3 regions of the Methylobacterium durans genome follow, and region 3 is predicted to be linked to each of the others. Evidence: predicted binding sites of a transcription regulator. Region 3 holds the regulator's gene; each other region holds the start of a gene.
The links. Region 3 encodes LexA, which represses DNA repair genes until DNA is damaged. Its sites were predicted from a motif close to TGTTCNNNNTGTGTTCNG; they were not measured.

Region 1 (6,315 bases), 490 kb from region 3:
CCGGATCGCGGGGTTCCCCGGGTCGAGCCCGGCCTCCGCGACGTGGCTGTCCGGCAGGTCCTTGCCCCAGGAGCCCCAGACCGTCTCGGAGAGGGCGGCGGTGATGTCCTCGGTCAGCCCCAGCACCTTGCCGACCTCGCGGATCGCCGAGCGCGGCCGGTAGTGGATCACCGTGGAGCAGATCGCGGCGCGCTCGCGGCCATACTTGCCGTAGAGGTACTGGATCACCTCCTCGCGGCGCTCGTGCTCGAAATCGACGTCGATGTCGGGGGGCTCGTCCCGGTTCTCGGAGATGAAGCGGGCGAACAGCAGCCGGTGCTTGGCCGGATCGACCGCGGTGATGCCGAGGCAGTAGCAGACGGCGGAATTCGCCGCCGAGCCGCGTCCCTGGCAGAGGATGCCCCGGTCGCGGGCGAATTCCACGAGGTCGAACAGGGTGAGGAAGTAGCGGGCATAGCCCATCGTCGCGATGAGGCGCAGTTCCTCCCGCAAGGTCGCCTCGACGGTCTCCGGGACGCCCTCGGGGAAGCGCCAGAGCGCTCGCTCGAAGGTCTTCTCCTCCAGGTAGCCTTGCGCCGTCCGGCCCGGCGGCACCGGCTCGTCGGGGTATTCGTAGGTCAGCTGGCCGAGGGAGAAATCGCAGGCCTCCACGATCTCGAGTGTGCGCGCCAGCGCCTGCGGATGGTCGGCGAAGAGCCGGGCCATCTCGGGCCCCGGCTTCAGGTGGCGCTCGGCGTTGGCCTCCAGCCGGTAGCCGGCCTCGGTGATCCGGCAGCCCTCGCGGATGCAGGTCACCACGTCCTGGAGCGGGCGCCGTTCCGGATGGTGGTAGAGCGCGTCCGAGACCGCGACGAGGGGCGCGCCGAGCCGTTCGCCGAGTTCGGCCAGGAGCCCGAGACGGGCCCGCTCGTCGCCGCGCCGGGCATGAGCGCCGCCGAGATAGGTCCGGCCGGGCGCCGCGGCGGCGAGCGCCTCAAGATGGGCGGCGAAGCCCTTGCCCGGCGTGAGGCGCCGCCCGGGCGGCATCGCGATGAAGATCTGGCCCTCGGCCGCCTCCAGCATCTCGGTGAAACCGAACCGGCATTCGCCCTTGCGCGCGCGCCGGTTGCCGGCCGAGAGTAGCCGGCAGAGCCGGCCGTAGGCCGCCCGGTCCATCGGGTAGGTGATCGCCTCGAAGCCCTCCTCGCTGACGAGGCGGACCCCCGGCAGGAAGCGGATCTTCCACCGCTCCGGCTCGTCCGGGTCCCGCGGTGTCGCGGGCTTCACCCGGGCGGTCGCATGGGCCCGCACCAGCCCCGACACCGTGTTGCGGTCGGCGATGCCGATGGCCGCGAGCCCGTAGGCCATCGCCTGCTCCACGTATTCCTGCGGGTGCGAGGCGCCGCGCAGGAAAGAGAAGTTCGTGGAAACGGCGAGTTCAGCGTAGGCGCTCACGCGAACAGCCCGTGCACGAACCAGCCCGCCGGCTCGCCGGGGGCGTGGGCGCCGTCCCGGTAGAGCCAGAACCGGCGCCCGGATTCGCACTCGACCACGTAGTAGTCGCGCGTCCTGTCCGGGCCGGTCTTGCCGGGACTCCGCCACCATTCGGGCGCGATCCGCTCCGGCCCCTCCGCGTGGGCGACCCGGTGCAACCGCCGCCGCCAGCGGAACCGCTCCGGCGGTCCTTCCGGCGCCAGCGCGATCACCTCCTCGGCCGCTTCGCTGCGCTCGAACAGGACGAGGGGGCGCGGGCGCAGGCCCTCCTCCGGGCCGGGCCAGTGCAGGATGACGCGGGTAACGGGCTCGGGATCCCCATGCCCGCCCGAGCGCGGTGGAAGGATGGATCGGACGGCGCGCCGCGCCCCCTCTCCCGTTCGGGAGAGGGTCGGGGTGAGGGGTGCGACCTCTCCGGAAAGGTCGCACCCCTCACCCGGTGCGCTGGCGCGCACGCGCCCTCTCCCGAACGGGAGAGGTGTCCCGCGTGCCATCACCCCTCCCCAGGGCACCAGTACGTCCGCCCGCTCCGGGAGGTGGCTCTCGCGCGCCTCCAGGCGGATCACCCGGCGGCCGAGGCGCTGGCCGAGGGCGTCGGCGAGGCGGGCGAGTGCGGTGGTCTCCGGCTCGGCGAGACGCGCGAGAGCACCTTGTCGGGCCGGCATCGCGCCCGTGCCCGTCACGTCGAGGCGCACGGTCTCGAAGCCGAAGCCCGCGTCGAGCTCGGGCCCGAGCCGCTCAAGGCGCAGGCGCAGCAGGCGGCCGACATGCTCCGGGCAGCGGGTCGGCTCGGCGAGGCCGAGATCGAGACGGCGCACGGCATCGTCGACCCGGTGCAGGCTGAGGCGCAGGGCGCAGGCCCCGAGCCCGTCCGCCGCGAGACGCGGCGCGATCTCCCCCATCAGCCGCTGCGCGGTCACGACGATCGTCTCCTGCCGGCCGATCGGTTCGAGGAAGCCGCGGGCCGCGCCGTAGCTGACCGCCTCGCCGAGGGGGGCGAGGGGCTCGGGGCGCAAGCCCAGCGCCTGGTCGAGCCGGGTGATCAGCGCCTCCCCGAAGCGGCGGGCGAGCGGCGCGCGGGCCGCGTCCGCCAGGGCCCCGATCCGGCGCAGGCCGAGGCGCTTCAGCGCCGCCACCGTCTCCGGTTCGAGCCGCAGCGCCTCGACGGGCAGCGCCCGCAGGGAAACGGCATTCGCCCCCGGCGCCACGACGGTGCCGTCCCGCCCGTGGCGGGCCAGCGCGAAGGCGGCGCCGGGCGTGTCGGCGAGCGCGAGGCGGGCAGGAATCCCGTGGGCGGCGAGGCGGCCGGCGATGTCGGCCATCAGCCCCGCCTCGCCGCCGAGGAGGTGGCTCGCCCCCGCCACGTCGAGGAACAGGCCCTCGCCCCCCTCCGCCGCCCCGAAGGCAGCGACGAGGGGCGTGTAGCGCTGTGCCCAGAGGCAGAGCCGGACGAGGGCGGCGGCGTCGGCCTCCGGATCGGCCGGGTGGACCTTGAGCGGCGTGCCGATCCGGGCCTGCACGCGGCCGAGCGGCTCGCCTGGGCGCAGGCCGAGCGCGTGGGCGCGGGCATCGACCGCCGTCAGGCGCAGGCCCCCGGATCCCAGGGCTGCGACGGCCATTGGCAGCCCGTCGTCAGGCTCCCGCAAGGCGCGCCGCAGGCGGGTGACCGGCCAGTGCGTCAGGCAGACCGAAACGATGCGCGGCATGATCCCACTCCAACAGCCACGTGCCCGGCCGCCCGTTGCGGCAGCGGTCGAGATGCGCCCGCCAGCGCGGGCCGGCGAGGCAGCCGAAGCGGTCCCGGGCCGCCCCGCCCGCGGCGATCCGCCAACGGGTCGCCGCGCCGTTCGGCGCCTCGGCGCGGGCCGGGCGCAGGATCAGGAGGAGGGGCCCCGCGGCCTCGGCGGCGAGTTGCAGGCGCCGCCCCTGCTTCAGGGACAGGCCGTCCCCGACGAACCCGGCGAGCGCCGGCAGGCTGCCCGCCCGCAGAGCCTCCTCCAAGGCGAGGTAGACCTCCGCGTCGCTGCCCGCCTCCAGGAGGAGGACGCGGCCCGGATCGAGCCCGAGCCCGGCGAGCCCGTGCCCGTAGGGCGTCGGATGGCCGGGGGCGACGACGAGGAGGGCTTCGCCCGCTGCCCGGTCGAGGCGGCGGGCGAGAAGGGCGAGGCCGAAGCCGAGGGCGCAGGGCTCGTCGCCCTCGGCCATCGGGGCGATCTCGTGGGCGCGGCCGAGGCGCAGGCCCCCGCCGGGAAGATGCGCGTCGACCGGTCCCACGCCGAAGGGCAGGACGGCGGAGCCGTGCCGATCCGGCTCCGATCCGGCCGTCGCGATCCCGCGCAGGGCCGCGCGGGCCGCGGCGTGGCGGGTGGCTCTGTCGGGCGGCTCGGCCTCCGGAGCGCCGTCGGCGCGCGCGTCTCCGTCCGGTTCCTCATGCGACCGCTCCATCCTGCACCGGCTCCGACTGTGCGGCCACGATAAGAACAAAACAGGAACAATCTCAACCGGTTTCCGACGCCTCACGATTTTCCGTGCACCCCCATGGCTTTGGCCTGTGGAGAGGTGTGGACGGCTGTGGATTAGCGGGGACTCGGGATGCGGCCGGAGGCCCCGGAGACAGGGTTGACCCCGCCGCTCGGGGGGCGGCAATGTCCCCCGCCCGCCCGAACGGGGTGCGGATCACTCGGGGGGAACGTCCATGCGCATCGCTCGCGTCGCCACGGCCCTGGCGGGCCTGCTTCCGCTTGCCTGCACGCCGCCCGTCCTCGCCCAGCCGCTGGATCAGCCGGCGACGCAGGCCGCGCCCGCCACGCCCGCCCGCCCGGCGCGCGCCGCCCGTCGACCCCAGGCGCCGAGCCAGCCCATCATGGTCTACGACGCCCGCATCGAGGCGGGGGACCTGCGCATCTCCGGCTCCGTGCGCAAGGGCGGCGCCGTGGTGGTGATGGACGACGACATCTCGGTGATGGCCGACCGGCGCGGCCGCTTCGTCTTCCGGCTGCCCTATCGTCCGGCGACCTGCGTGGCGACCCTCAAGGCGGAGGAGGACGAGCGCGAGGTGGTGGTGGCCAATTGCGCCCCCGAAGGCCCGGCGGGTCCCCAGGGCGAGCCCGGCCCGACGGGGCCGCAGGGCATGGCGGGGCTGCAGGGGCCCGCCGGCCCGCAGGGCGAAGCTGGCGCGAAAGGCGAGACGGGCCCCAAGGGCGAGGCCGGTCCCAAGGGCGAGGCCGGTCCCAAGGGAGAGGCCGGTCCCAAGGGCGAGACGGGTGCGCGCGGAGAGGCCGGTCCCACGGGCGAGGCGGGCCTGCGCGGAGAGCCCGGCGCCCAGGGCGCGCCCGGCCAGCCGGGTCCCCGCGGCGAACCGGGGGCCGCGGCCTCGACGGCCAGCACCTCCGCCCCCGCGCCGTTCCGGACGGTGCGCACGGAATCCTGTTCGCCCGAGGGCTGCAAGCTCGCCTGCGAGGCGGGCGAGGTCTTCGTCTCGGCCTATTGCCTGAAGGGCGGCAACCCGGTCTTCACGCCGATCGCCGGGGGCACGGCGAGCGCTGCCTGCCCGTCCGACGCCGCCGGCATGGTCGGCTTCTGCGCGCGGTTGTGAGGTTCACGCCGCCCGCAGCCAGTCGAGCATCCCGGTCGCCGCCGCCCGCCCGCTCGCGAAGGCGCCCTGCAGGAGGTAGCCGCCGGTCGGAGCCTCCCAGTCGAGCATCTCGCCGGCCACGAACAGGCCGGGCCGGGCTCGCAGCATGAAGCCCGGATCGAGGGCGGAGGCCTCGACGCCGCCGGCCGTCGAGATCGCCTGCTCGACCGGCCGCATCGCGGTGAGCCGCAGGGGGCAGCCTTGATCAGCGCGGCAAGGTCCGGCGCAGCCGCGGGCAGGGCGGGGCCGGCCGCCTCCCGCAGCAATCCGGCCGCGACGGGCGCGAGTCCCGCCGCTTTGCGCAGGCGCGTCGCCGTGGATTGCCCAGGCCTTCCCGCCCCGAGGCGGGCGGCGAGGGCCACTTCGGTCAGGTCCGGCCGCAGGTCGAGGACGAGGCGGGCCTCGCCCCGCGCCCGGATCGCCTCCCGCAGGACCCGCGACAGGGCGTAGACGGCCCCGCCCTCGATGCCCTCGGCCGTGATCACGGCCTCCCCCCGCACCGTCTCGCCCTCGGCGCGGAGGGCGACGCGCTTCAGGGGCTCGCCCGCGAAACGCTCCCGGAACAGTTTGGACCACGCCACCGAGAAGCCCGCATTGGCCGGCCGCAATTCCGAGACCGGCACGCCGAGCCCTTCGAGGAGCGGCACCCAGGCCCCGTCCGAGCCGAGGCGCGGCCAGCTCGCCCCGCCGAGCGCCAGCAGGGCGGCGCGCGGGCGCAGGGTGAGAGGCCCCTCCGGCGCCTCGAAGGCGAGGCCGCCGTCCAACAGGCCCACCAGCCGGTGCCGGGTCCGGATCGTCACGCCGAGGCGGCCGAGCCGGGCGAGCCACGCCCGCAGCAGCGGCGAGGCCTTGAAGCTTTTCGGAAACACACGCCCGCTCGATCCGACGAAGGTCGGCTCGCCGAGCCCCTCGCACCATGCCCGGAGGGAATCGGGCGGGAAGGTCCCGATCGCTTGCCCGAGACTGCCGGGCGGATGGTAGCGGGCCAGGAAGGCGGGCAGCGGCTCGCTGTGGGTGAGGTTGAGCCCGCCGCGCCCCGCGATCAGGAGCTTGCGCCCGACCGAGGGCATCCGGTCGAGGACCGTGACGGCGTGCCCGGCCTCCGCCAGAACCTCCGCCGCCGCGAGCCCCGCCGGCCCGCCGCCGACGATCACGAGTGTCTGATCCGCACGGGTGTCCATGCGATGGGGAAGGGGCCGGGGAGGCGG
Region 2 (6,315 bases), 1.8 Mb from region 3:
TCGCGCGCCCGCAGCGCCCGCGCCACGAGGCGGACGAGCCCGGCATCGTCGTCGATGTAGAGGATACGCAGGGCCACCGCGGGCTTCAGTCTCCATCGGCAAGCCGGACGGCCGGGCACGCGCGATGCCGATTCCTCGCACGCCATTGAAGCCGCAAAAGGGCAGCCGGATCAGGGGGTCTCGGGCACCTGCATCACCGAGAAGAACAGGCCGAGCTGGCGGATCGCGTTGGCGAATCCCTCGTAGTTCACGGGCTTCGTCACGTAGACGTTGCAGCCGAGATCGTAGCAGCGCTGGATCTCCCGCTGGTCGTCGGTGGTGGTGAGCACCACCACGGGCGAGCGGCGCAGGTGCTCGTTGCCCTTCACCTTGGCCAGGATGTCGATGCCCGTCATGTCCGGAAGGTTGAGATCGAGCAGGATGAGCAGCGAGCGCCCGGCCTGGACCCGGCCCGAGCCGTCCGGCCCGAGCAGGTAGGCCAGCGCCGCGGTGCCGTCGCGGAAGGCCGTGATCTCGTTGTTGACGCCGGCGCGGCGGATGTTGCGCTCGATCAGGCGGGCATGCCCCTCGTCGTCCTCGATCATCACGATGTGGACGGGGTTCACGCCGCGCTCCCTCGATTCCGGGTCGGGCAAGTCTTGGGCGGGCAAGTCGGGGTCGGGCAAGTCTTGGTCATGCATGGGACTTCCGCGATCCGGGCCGGCCTCCTGTATCAGGATCGGGAAGCGGCGCAAATGCGGCCCGACCTACGGCACGGGCACGACCCTCACCCGGTCGGCTTGCGCCGACTCGACCTCTCCCGGACGGGAGAGGTGGGGCGCATCCGAACCGGGGCGGTCCTACTCCGCCGCCGGCAGGTTGAGGGAGAGGAGCCGCGCCGTGCGGGCCCGCGCGCCGGAGCGCGTCTCGGCCTCGGCCGCGCCGAGCTGGCGGCGGGCGTCGCCGATCGCGGCATGGACCGCATCGACGGCGAGGATGAGGGCGCTCACCGTCCGGTTGTCGATCGTGCGCTCGCGGGCGTAGCGGACCACGTCGGCCACGAGCTCGTCCGTCTCGATCGCGATGGCGTCGAGCTCGGGCGCGCTCGTCGCGGCCCGCACCTCCCGCAGGATGTCGAGGAGCCGGTCGAGCACCACGTCGATCCGCTCGCGGCGCTTGCGGGCCAGCCGCTGGCCGAGCCACGCGATGCCGGAGCCGATCGTGCCGCCGAAGAAGGCGAACAGGTAGATGTAATCCTCGTAGCGGTCGAGGAAGGTCTGCTGCTCGCGCTCGAAATAATCGACCGCGCCGGGGTGGTTCGGCAGCCGGGCCGAGGTCGCCGCGACGGTCGTGTCGAAGTCGGGCGCCTTCATCAGCTTGGCGATCGGCGCCGAGGCCGCGAGCTTGGAGCGCCACTCGAACAGGTGCTGGGTGGCGGAGGCCACGGCGACGCGGCTGACCGCGCCGCGCGCCATCAGCCGGTAGGAGGCGCCCACCGTCTTCACCTCCTCGTCCGGGCGCTTCGGCCGGCCGCCGAAGGTGCCGGCGGGAATCGTGACCGCCTGCAATTCGGGGAAGCGCGTCAGGATCGCCTCGCCGTCCGGCACCGAGACGAGGTCGATCTTGCGGTCGGGCGCTCCGAGCTCGACCGCGCGCACCGTCTGGCCCGCGACCTTCGAGGCCGGGTTGGCGATGACGGCCACCGCATCGACCCGCTTCTCGGCGATGGCCGCGGTGACCTCGGAGGGCTTCAGCTGCACGAGGGCGACCCGGCCGGGGTTCAGCTCGGGCTCGGCATTCTCGACGCTCGCGGTGGCGAGGTCGTAGAAGGCGAGCAGGTTCGTCAGGAAGGGCAGGTCGGCGTTGTGGCGCACCACGATGCCGAGGCGCTTGCGGGCGAGATCGGGGAAGCTGTCGATCTCGCTGGCCTCGGGGGCGGCGATGACGAGGGCCTCGTCGTGCAGGATCGCCAGCGTCAGCCCGTTCTCCGGCATGTGGACGTCGGGCCGCACCACGGCGAGGTCGGCCTTGCCCGCCTGGAGCGCGGCGGCGCTGTCGCGCACGTCGTCGTAGGGGACGATCTTGAGGCGCACGTCCTCGCGGCCGCGGGCCAGCGCGTTGGCGTAGGCCTCCATCAGGGCGGCCTCGGCGCCGTCGCGGGGCCGACCGCGACGCTGAGGGTGGTGGGGCGCGACAGGTAGACGACGGCCGCCGCGGTGGCGGCGAGCCCGAGGGCGAGCAGGACGAGGAGCCACTCGCGTCTCACGAGGAGCGCGGGCAGCGCGGCCCGCTTCCCTCTGCGTTTCGTGCTTTCCATGACCCAGTCATGAATCGTAATCCTGTCCGAAAGGTGAAGAACCGGTGACTCCGCCAAACGTTGCGCCGCCTCAAAATCGTGATGCAAGGCCCGCGCCGCCGGTGACGGCGGCCTGGCTCGAGCGGGCGGCCCTCCATTATCTCGAGCGCTACAGCGCCTCGACCGAGATGCTGCGCCGGACCCTGCGGCGGCGCGTCGAGAAGCGTACCCGCGCCCGCGGCGAGGCGGCCGAGACCTTCGCGCCGATGGTCGAGGAGACCGTGGCGCGCGCCGCCCGCGCCGGCCTCGTGGACGATGCCCGCTTCACCGCCGCCCGCCTCGCGACGCTCCGCCGCCGCGGCGCCTCGGCGCGGGGCGCGGCCGCCAAGCTCGCCGCCAAGGGCGTCCCCCGCGACACGATCGCGGCGGCGATGGAGGCCGAGCGCGAGGCCGCCTCCGAGGGCGAGCCGGAGGGGGTGGAGGAGGAGGCCGCGCGCGCCTACGCCAAGCGCCGCCGCCTCGGGCCCTTCCGGCGGCCGGACGCCCGGGCGGCCCATCGCGACCGGGACCTCGCCGCGCTCGCCCGGGCGGGCTTTCCCTACGACCTCGCCCGCCGGATCGTCGATGCGGAGGAGGAGCCGGGGAGGACGCCGCCTGAGAACGGTCGCGGGCGCTGGATTTCGGCCAAGGCCGCTCCACCTCGGGATGGCAGCCGGGCCATCTTCGTCCCGCGCATCCCGCGCGGCGCCCGCCACGACAGGACATCCCGATGATCAACCGCAAGGCGCACGCCGTCTGGCAGGGCAACGGCAAGGAGGGGAAGGGCCGCATCACGACCGGGTCGGGCGTGCTCTCGGACCAGCCCTACGGCTTCAACACCCGCTTCGAGGACAAGCCCGGCACCAACCCCGAGGAGCTGATCGCGGCCGCGCATGCGGGCTGCTTCACGATGGCGCTCGCCTTCCAGCTCCAGGAAGCGGGCCTCGCCGCCACCGAGATGACGACGGAATCGGTCGTGACGCTGGAGAAGGACGGCGCCGGGTTCAAGGTGACGAAGTCGGCCCTCACGCTGACCGCCACGATCCCCGGCATCGACCAGGCGAAATTCGACGAACTCGCCCACGCCGCCGAGACCGGCTGCCCGATCTCGAAGGTGCTGAACGCCGAGATCACCCTCAAGGCCACGCTGAATCAGGGCTGAGCCGCCCGACCTCTCCCGTCCGGGAGAGGTCGAGTCGGTGTCAGCCGACCGGGTGAGGGGTGCGACCTGTCCGGAGGGACCTGTATCCCTCACCCCAACCCTTCCCGAACGGGAGAGGGGGCCGCCTGTGGCGGGGTGCGGCGCCACGGCGCGGGACGGCGCCGCCCCGCTCCTTGAACAAACCGCGAACGAACGGCATCTTGTCCCGCATGGACGAGACGCTTGCCAAGAAGCTGCGCATCCTGGCCGATGCCGCGAAGTACGATGCCTCCTGCGCCTCGTCCGGAGCGCCCAAGCGGGCGGCGGGCAAGGACGGGCTCGGGTCCACGACGGGCGCCGGCATCTGCCACGCCTACACGCCGGACGGGCGCTGCATCTCGCTCCTGAAGATCCTGCTGACCAATTACTGCCTGTTCGACTGCGCCTATTGCGTGAACCGCCGCTCCTCGAACGTGCGCCGGGCGAAGTTCTCCGTCGACGAGGTCGTGACGCTCACGGTCGAGTTCTACAAGCGCAACTATATCGAGGGCTTGTTCCTCTCGTCCGGCATCATCAAGTCGCCGGACCACACGATGGAACTCCTGACCCGCGTCGCGAAGAAGCTCCGCCGCGAGCACGGCTTCCGCGGCTACATCCACCTGAAGTCGATTCCCGAGGCGAGCCCGTGGCTGATCGAGGAGGCGGGCCTCTACGCCGACCGTCTCTCGATCAACCTCGAACTGCCGACCGAGGCGAGCCTGGAGCGCCTCGCGCCCGAGAAGGACGGCGCCTCGATCCAGGGCGCGATGGAGCAGATCGGCAGCCGCATCACCGAGGCCAAGGCCGAGCGCCGCCGCTTCTCGCCGGCCGGCCAGTCGACGCAGGTGATCGTGGGCGCGGATTCGACCTCCGACGAGGCGCTGATCCGCAAGAGCGCCCATCTCTACGGCACGTTCGGCCTGAAGCGCGTCTACTACTCGGCCTTCAGCCCGATTCCCGACGGCTCGACCATCCTGCCCCTGAAGGCGCCCCCGCTCCAGCGCGAGCACCGGCTCTACCAAGCGGACTGGCTGATCCGGTACTACGAATTCAGCCCCGACGACGTGGCCGAGGCGACCGAGGGCGGGATGTTTCCCCTCGACGTCGATCCGAAGCTCGCCTGGGCGCTGAAGAACCGGCACCATTTCCCCGTCGACGTGAACCGGGCCGACCGGGAGATGTTGCTGCGGGTGCCCGGCCTCGGGGCACGGGCGGTGGACAAGATCGTCAAGGCGCGCCGCCACACGAGCCTGCGCCTCGACGACGTCGCCCGTCTCACCTCGGGCCTAAAGCGCGCCCGCCCCTTCCTGATCGCGGCCGATTACCGCCCGACCGCGCTGACCGACCGCCTCGACCTGCGCGCGCGCCTCGTGGAGCCCGCCGCGCAGCTGAGCCTGTTCTGAGATGGCCGGGCCGGAACCGCGACGGACCCCCTCTCCCGTCCGGGGGAGGGCCGGGGTGAGGGACATCGGTGCATCCGGAGCGCTCGCCCCCCTCACCCTGCCCCTCCCGGAACGAGAGGGGACCCGCGCCGTCTCGTTGCGCCCCGGCGCCGATCTCGACGGGTTCCGGGCGGCCGTGCGCGGGCTCGTCGCCGAGGGCGTGCCGCCGGAGCGCGTCGTCTGGTCCTCGGCCGAGGAGCCGGCGGGCCTGTTCGGGGCAGCGCCGCCGGCGTCCTCGGAGGCGCCGGTGGCGCTGCCGCGGGCCGCGGCCGCCCTCGTGCCGATGGTGGTGCCCCACCGGGACCCCGAGCGCTACGCCCTGCTCTACGCCCTGATCTGGCGCCTCCGAGCAGGCGAGCGCGACCTCCTCGAGGTGGCGAGCGACCCGCTCGTCCACCGGCTCAATCTGATGCGGAAGGCGATCGCCCGCGACCTGCACAAGATGCACGCCTTCCTGCGCTTCCGGCGGGTGCCGGAGGCGGGAACCGAGCGCTTCGTCGCCTGGTTCGAGCCGGAGCACCATATCCTGGAGGCCGCCGCGCCCTTCTTCGTGGACCGGTTCCGGTCGCTCGCCTGGACGATCCTCACGCCGGAGGGCTCGGCGCACTGGGACGGGGACACGCTGCGGTTCGGCCCGCCCGGCCGGCGCGAGGACGTGCCGCCGGGCGACGGGTTCGAGGCGGGCTGGCGGGACTATTACGAGAGCACGTTCAACCCGGCGCGCACCAACCTGCGCGCCATGCGGGCGGAGATGCCGAAGAAGTATTGGCACAACATGCCCGAGACCGCCGCGATCCCCGCGCTGATCCGTCAGGCCTCGTCCCGCACCACCGCGATGATCGAGAGGGAGCCGCAGATGCCCACGAAGCGCCAGCCCGCCCGCGCGCTCGCCGCGATGGCGGACCAGGATCCCGCCTCCCTGGAGGAACTCAACGGCATCATCCGGCGCTCGGAGCCGCTGGTGCCGGGCGCGACCCAGGCCGTCCTGGGGGAGGGGCCGGTCGGCGCGGCGATCGCCTTCGTCGGAGAGCAGCCGGGCGACCAGGAGGACCGGCAGGGTCGGCCCTTCGTCGGGCCCGCGGGCCAGCTCCTGTCCCGGGCGATGGCGGAGGCGGGGATCGACCGGTCGGCCGCCTACCTCACGAATGCGGTCAAGCACTTCAAGTTCGAGGAGCGCGGCAAGCGCCGCATTCACCAGAAGCCGACGGCGGGCGAGGTCAGCCACTATCGCTGGTGGCTCGACCGGGAGCTCGACTTCGTCGCCCCGAAGCTCGTCGTGGCGCTGGGCGCGACCGCGGTTCTGGCGCTGACCGGAAAGGCGATCCCGATCACCCGGGCGCGCGGCCCCTTCCGCTTCGAGCGCCTCGACAACCGCTTCC
Region 3 (6,315 bases):
CGATTTGGAACGATGTTGGTTTAGAGAGGCTTAAATTTCCGTATTAGCCGACACGCTGATCAGTATTGATTGCATTGCAGCATGATTTATTGTCTGTTTTTGATCATCTTCTGTCTGTCAGAACCTAAATTGCGCGCAATATGCTCAAATGATCGCCGCCGGGCATAACGCTGCAACCGCGAGGCCGCGCAGCGACCACACTTGACCGGCGCGGCCTCAGGCCCCAATCCCGGAGCCATGAAGCCGGCCGCGCAATCCGACGTCCTCGTGATCGACAATTACGATTCGTTCACCTGGAACCTCGTGCACCTGATCGGGCCGCTCTGCGGCTCGATCTCGGTGGTGCGCAACGACGCGCTCGGCGTCGCGGAGGTCCGGGCGCGCAAGGCCGACGCGGTGATCCTGTCGCCGGGCCCCTGCACGCCGAACGAGGCGGGCATCTGCCTTGACGTGATCCGCGAACTCTCCGCCGAGACGCCGATCTTCGGCGTCTGCCTCGGCCTGCAGGCGATCGGGCAGGCCTTCGGCGGCGATGTCGTGCGCGCGCCCGCGCCGATGCACGGCAAGGTCTCTACGATCGAGCACGGGGCAGGCGGCGTCTTCCGCGGCATCAACGGGCCGCTCCAGGCCACGCGCTACCACTCCCTCGTCGTCGATCGGGCCGGCTGCCCCGACGATCTCGCCGTGACGGCCGAGGCCGATGGGCTGATCATGGGGCTGGAGCACCGGACACGGCCGGTCCACGGCGTGCAGTTCCACCCCGAGAGCATCCTCTCGCAGCACGGGACGCAGATCCTGCGCAACTTCCTGGAGATAGCCGCGGCCTGGAACGCGGAGCGTGACAAGCACGCGAACGACGTGCATTGACGCTGCAGACCGGGACGCGCCGACGCGCGGCGCGCCGGCATCGACAGACCGCGTCCGGCGCATGGAATCCTTCAAGCATCCCCTGGCCAAGGCCGCTTCCGGGCAGTCCTTGAGCCGCGACGAGGCGCGCGCCGCCTTCGACGATCTCCTCTCCGGCGAGGTGACGCCGGTGCAGGCGGCGGCCTTCCTCGTCGCCCTGAAAGTCCGCGGCGAGACGGTCGAGGAGATCACGGGCGCCGTCGAGGCGATGCGGGCCCGGATGGTCCCGGTGTCCTCCGTCGCGGGCGCCGTCGACATCGTCGGCACCGGCGGCGACCATTCGGGCAGCTACAACGTCTCGACGCTGGCGGCGATCGTCACGGCCGCCTGCGGCGTGCCGGTCGCCAAGCACGGCAACCGGGCCGCCACCTCGCGCTCGGGCGCCGCGGACGTGCTGGCCTCCCTCGGCGTGAAGCTCGGCCTCGATCCGGAGGGCCTCGGCCGCTGCCTCGATCAGGCCGGCCTCTGCTTCATGTTCGCGCAGACGCACCACGGCGCCATGCGCCACGTCGCGCCCGTGCGCTCGCAATTGCCGGTCCGCACCATCTTCAACCTGCTCGGCCCCCTCTCGAACCCGGCGGGCGTCACCCGCCAGCTTCTCGGGGTCTCGACGCCGGACTGGGCGGAGCCGCTGACCCAGGTGCTCTCGGCCCTCGGCAGCCGCCGGGTCTGGACCGTGCACGGCTCGGACGGGCTCGACGAGATCACCGTGACGGGTCCGACCGCGGTAGTGGCCCTGGAGGACGGGCACATCACGCGCTTCCGCATCGATCCCCGCGAGGTCGGGCTGCCGCTCGCGACCCTGGAGGATCTGCGCGGGGGCGATCCCGACCACAATGCCCGCGCGCTCGGCACCGTCCTCGACGGCGCCCGCAACGCCTACCGGGACATCGCCGTTCTCAATGCTGGGGCCGGCCTCGTGGTCGCGGGGGCCGCCTCGACGCTCGCCGAGGGCGTCGCGCGCGCCGACGCGGCCATCGCCAGCGGGGCGGCACGGGCCACGCTCGCCCGCCTCGTCGAGGTTTCGAACGCCTGAGGGATGCCGATGTCCGAGACCGCAACCACGGGCGCGACGGGACAGACCGTCCTGGCCCGGATCGAGGCCTACAAGCGGCGGGAGATCGCCGAGGCGAAGCTGCGCGTCTCCGAATCGGAACTGGAGGCGCGCGCCGCCGCTCAGACCCCGCCGCGGGGCTTCGCGGACGCGATCGGCGCCCACATCGCGGCCGGACGTTCCGCCCTCATCGCGGAGGTGAAGAAGGCCTCGCCCTCGAAGGGGCTGATCCGGGCCGATTTCGACCCGGCGACGCTCGCGGCCGCCTACGAAGCCGGCGGCGCGACCTGCCTCTCGGTGCTCACCGACGAGCCCTCGTTCCAGGGCCGCCCCGACTATCTCGTGGAGGCGCGGGCCGCCTGTACCCTGCCGGTGCTGCGCAAGGACTTCATGTTCGAGCCCTATCAGGTGCTCGAGGCGCGGGCCTGGGGCGCCGATTGCGTGCTCGCGATCATGGCCTGCCTCGACGACGAGGAGGCTTCGACGATCGTCGAGACGGCGCACGACCTCGGCATGGACGTGCTGGTGGAGGTGCACGATGCCGAGGAGCTGGAGCGGGCGATCCCCCTCGGCACGCGCCTCATCGGCATCAACAACCGCAACCTGAAGACTTTCGAGGTCTCGTTCGACACCGCGATCCGCCTCGCGCCCGGAATCCCGAAGGATCGCATCCCCGTGGCCGAGAGCGGCATCGCCGGCCACGCGGACGTCGTCCGCCTCGCGGAGAACGGCCTCCACACGGTGCTCGTAGGCGAGAGCCTGATGCGGCAGGCGGACCTGACCCGGGCGACCCGCGACCTCCTGTTCGGCGAGACGGCGTGATCCGGACCAGCCCATGACCGGCCTCACCCATCTCGACGCCACCGGCGCGGCCAACATGGTCGACGTCACCGACAAGGCCGCGACCACCCGCACGGCGCTCGCCGAAGGGGCCGTGGTGATGCTGCCCGAGACGCTCAGGCTCATCCGCGAGGGCGATGCCAAGAAGGGCGATGTCATCGGCACCGCGCGGCTTGCCGGCATCATGGCGGCCAAGCGCACGCACGAGTTGATCCCGCTCTGCCACCCGCTCCTGCTCTCGAAGGTCCACGTGACCTGCGAGGCCGACGACGCGCTCCCCGGCCTTCGCCTCACCGCGGAGGTGCGCGTGCAGGGCCCGACCGGCGTCGAGATGGAGGCGCTGACCGCGGTCTCGGTCGCCTGCCTGACGGTCTACGACATGGTGAAGGCGGTCGACCGCGGCATGCGTATCGAGGGCATCCGGCTGCTGGCCAAGGACGGCGGCCGATCGGGCAGCTACCGCGCGGACGCGGAGGCCGGCGCGTGAGCGGGCTCCTGCCCGTCGCGGAGGCGCTGGAACGCATCCTCGCGAGCGTGGCCCGGCCCGTCGAGGCCGAGCGCGCCGGGATCGCGGCCGCCGCCGGGCGAACCCTCGCGGAGCCGGTGGCGGCGCAGCGCACCCAGCCGCCCTTCCCGGCCTCCGCGATGGACGGCTACGCCGTGCGCGCCGCCGACCTCGACAGCGTCCCGGCCCGGCTGCGTCTCGTCGGCACGAGCGCGGCGGGCCACGGTCATGCCGGCCGGATCGGTCCGGGGGAGGCCGTGCGCATCTTCACGGGCGCGCCCGTGCCGGAGGGCGCGGACGCGATCCTGATCCAGGAGGATGCGGAGGCCGAGGGCGACAGCGTGATCGCGCGGGAGCGCGTGGCGGCCGGCCGCTTCGTGCGCCCCGCCGGGCTCGATTTCCGCGCGGGCGAAGCGCTGCTCCAGGCCGGCGACAGCCTCGACGCGCGCCGCCTCGCGCTGGCGGCGGCGGCGGGTCACGGGGAGGTTTCGGTGCGCCGTCGACCCCGCGTCGCCATCCTCGCCACCGGCGACGAGCTGGTGGCGCCGGGGGCGCCGGCGGCCTGGGACCAGATCGTCGCCTCGAACGCGCTCGCGCTCGCCGCGCTCGCCCGCGCCGCGGGCGCCGAGCCGATCGACCTCGGCATCGCGGGCGATAGCCTGCCGGCGCTGGAGGACGCGATCCGCCGCGCGCGGGAGGCCCGCGCCGACCTCTTCGTGACGCTCGGCGGCGCCTCCGTCGGCGATCACGATCTTGTCCAATCGGCGCTCGCCCGCGAGGGGCTGGAGCTCGGCTTCTGGCGCGTCGCGCTGCGACCCGGCAAGCCGCTGATGCACGGCCGGCTCGGCGAGATGCTGGTGATCGGGCTGCCCGGCAACCCGGTCTCGGCCATCGTCTGCGGGATGCTCTTCGTGGTGCCGGCGATCCGCGCGCTCCTCGGCGATCCGCGGGCCGGCGCCGACCGCAGCGAGCCGGCGATCCTCGGGCGCGCGCTTCCGCGAAACGACGGCCGGGCCGACTACATGCGGGCGCGCCTCGACACCGCGCCCGACCGGCTCCCCGTCGCACATCCCGAGACGCGACAGGATTCGTCGATGCTCTCGGTTCTCGGTCAGGCCGAGGCGCTCCTCGTCCGCCCGCCGCACGCGCCCGCGGCCGAGGCCGGCGAATCCTGCCGCATCATCCGGCTCGACCGGGGCATTCTCTGATCTCATCAGTATCGCCAAGCTGCGCTTGCGGAACACTTGCGGAACGTTTAACCTGTTCGCGCTTTGTTTCCGCGACCGCACGCCGCGTCGCCTCCGAGAGATGAGTCTGCCCCATGCTGACGCGTAAACAGCTGGATCTGCTCCGTTTCATCCAGCAGCGGATGCGCGAGAGCGGCGTCCCCCCGTCCTTCGACGAGATGAAGGATGCCCTCGACCTCAAATCGAAATCCGGCATCCATCGGCTCATCACCGCACTCGAGGAGCGCGGGTTCCTCCGCCGTCTGCCGAACCGGGCCCGGGCGATCGAGGTGATCCGCATGCCGGAGAGCCTGGGTCAGGCCGCCACCGGCACGGGCAGCGAGGTGCGCCGCTTCACGCCGAGCGTCGTCGAGGGCGGGCGCGCGCGGGCACCGGCCGCCAAGATGCCGATGACGCAGGCGACCGACGAGAACGGGCGCGCCCTGACCATCCCCGTGATGGGGCGGATCGCGGCCGGCACGCCGATCTCGGCGATCCAGAACCAGAGCGCGTCCATCACGCTCTCGCCGGACTTCCTGGCGGGCGGCGAGCATTACGCGCTCGAAGTGCGCGGCGATTCGATGGTCGAGGCCGGCATCCTCGACGGCGACCTCGTCGTGATCCGCAAGCAGGACACGGCCAATACCGGCGACATCATCGTGGCGCTGATCGACGACGAGGAGGCGACGCTGAAGCGCCTGCGCCGCCGCGGCTCCTCCATCGCACTCGAAGCCGCGAACCCGGCCTACGAGACCCGCGTGCTCGGGCCCGACCGGGTCCGCATCCAGGGCCGCCTCGTCAGCCTCGTGCGTCGCTACTGAAGGGATTCGGCTCCGGACTCCGGCGCCGCGTCCGCTTCCTCGGAGGCGGCCTCATCGGGACGTTGCCGCAGGACGGCGGGGCTCGGCTGAGCCGGACGTGACGCGAGGGGCCGCCACGGCAGCGAGCGTGCGGTCTCACGGGCGCCGGAGACCACTGGGCCCGATGCGTCCAGGCGGATCGCCACGGCGCCCGAGCGCGCGAGCGCGGCGCGATCGATGACGAGGCCGGCCGCGCAGCCCGCCGGGGCGCTGTGCGGGGTGATGAGGATGTCCGCCCGCGCGCAATCCTCGGGCAGCGCCCGCTTGTCACGCGCGAGCGCGACCTGCCGCCCGTCGAACGCCCTCAAGGTGCAGCCGAGCCGGTCGCAGGTTGCCCCTTCCCCGGCCTCGGAGGCTCTGCGCGCGTCGCCGTCCGCCTTCAGCCACTGTTCGAGGACGAAGGACGAGGGCCGGCCGAGGGCAATGAGGCGGCCGCTGCCCCCCCGAACCGCCGCTCCCCGGCCCTCCCGGTCGATGAAGATGTCGTGGCGCTCGGGCGCTGCCGCCGTGAGGAGCCCGAGCGCGACCGGGACGATCGCGATCCGGCGCAGGCGCGAGACGGGCAGGACCGCGACGAGGAGGCCGAGGGTCAGCAGAGCCAGGCCGCCGACCCCGAAGGCCGGCACCACGATCGTGGCCTGCCCGAAGCCACCGATCCAGCCGGAGATCGCGAGCATCCCGCGGACCGCCTGCCCCATCAGCCACCAGACCGGCTGATCGAGGGCAAACGGGTAGGCGAGGATGCCGAGCACGGCGGCTGGCATCACGGCCAGCGAGACGAGGGGCAAGGTCAGCGCGTTGCCGACGAGGCCGAAGGGCTGGATCGTCTGGAAATGGAAGGTGGCGAAGGGCGCCGTCGCGATCTGCGCCACCAGCGTGGTGAGCAGAGTACCGAAGACGGCCGTCGATGCGAGGCCGATCGCA

Region 1: DK389_RS14660 (ImuA family protein) is a predicted target of LexA. The motif match lies at 3,950-3,967, and genes of this name have one in related genera.
Region 2: DK389_RS08795 (putative DNA modification/repair radical SAM protein) is a predicted target of LexA. The motif match lies at 3,650-3,667, and genes of this name have one in related genera.

What each region holds. Positions count from the first base shown of each region.
Region 1 is NZ_CP029550.1:3,175,063-3,181,377, forward strand. It holds gene DK389_RS14655 (error-prone DNA polymerase) at 1-1,434, opposite strand, end outside; gene DK389_RS34255 (Y-family DNA polymerase) at 1,431-3,179, opposite strand; gene DK389_RS14660 (ImuA family protein) at 3,106-3,918, opposite strand; gene DK389_RS14665 (collagen-like domain-containing protein) at 4,169-5,068, shown strand; partial or broken gene DK389_RS35875 (NAD(P)/FAD-dependent oxidoreductase) at 5,072-5,449, opposite strand; partial or broken gene DK389_RS14670 (TIGR03862 family flavoprotein) at 5,359-6,288, opposite strand.
Region 2 is NZ_CP029550.1:1,898,141-1,904,455, reverse strand. It holds gene DK389_RS08820 (sensor histidine kinase) at 1-77, opposite strand, end outside; gene DK389_RS08815 (response regulator) at 171-584, opposite strand; partial or broken gene DK389_RS08810 (TAXI family TRAP transporter solute-binding subunit) at 840-2,245, opposite strand; gene DK389_RS08805 (RecX family transcriptional regulator) at 2,398-3,048, shown strand; gene DK389_RS08800 (OsmC family protein) at 3,045-3,476, shown strand; gene DK389_RS08795 (putative DNA modification/repair radical SAM protein) at 3,686-4,897, shown strand; gene DK389_RS08790 (UdgX family uracil-DNA binding protein) at 4,995-6,315, shown strand, end outside.
Region 3 is NZ_CP029550.1:3,662,016-3,668,330, reverse strand. It holds gene DK389_RS16765 (anthranilate synthase component II) at 238-867, shown strand; gene trpD (anthranilate phosphoribosyltransferase) at 929-1,942, shown strand; gene trpC (indole-3-glycerol phosphate synthase TrpC) at 1,952-2,782, shown strand; gene moaC (cyclic pyranopterin monophosphate synthase MoaC) at 2,796-3,287, shown strand; gene DK389_RS16745 (molybdopterin molybdotransferase MoeA) at 3,284-4,513, shown strand; gene lexA (transcriptional repressor LexA) at 4,627-5,352, shown strand; gene DK389_RS16735 (ComEC/Rec2 family competence protein) at 5,346-6,315, opposite strand, start outside.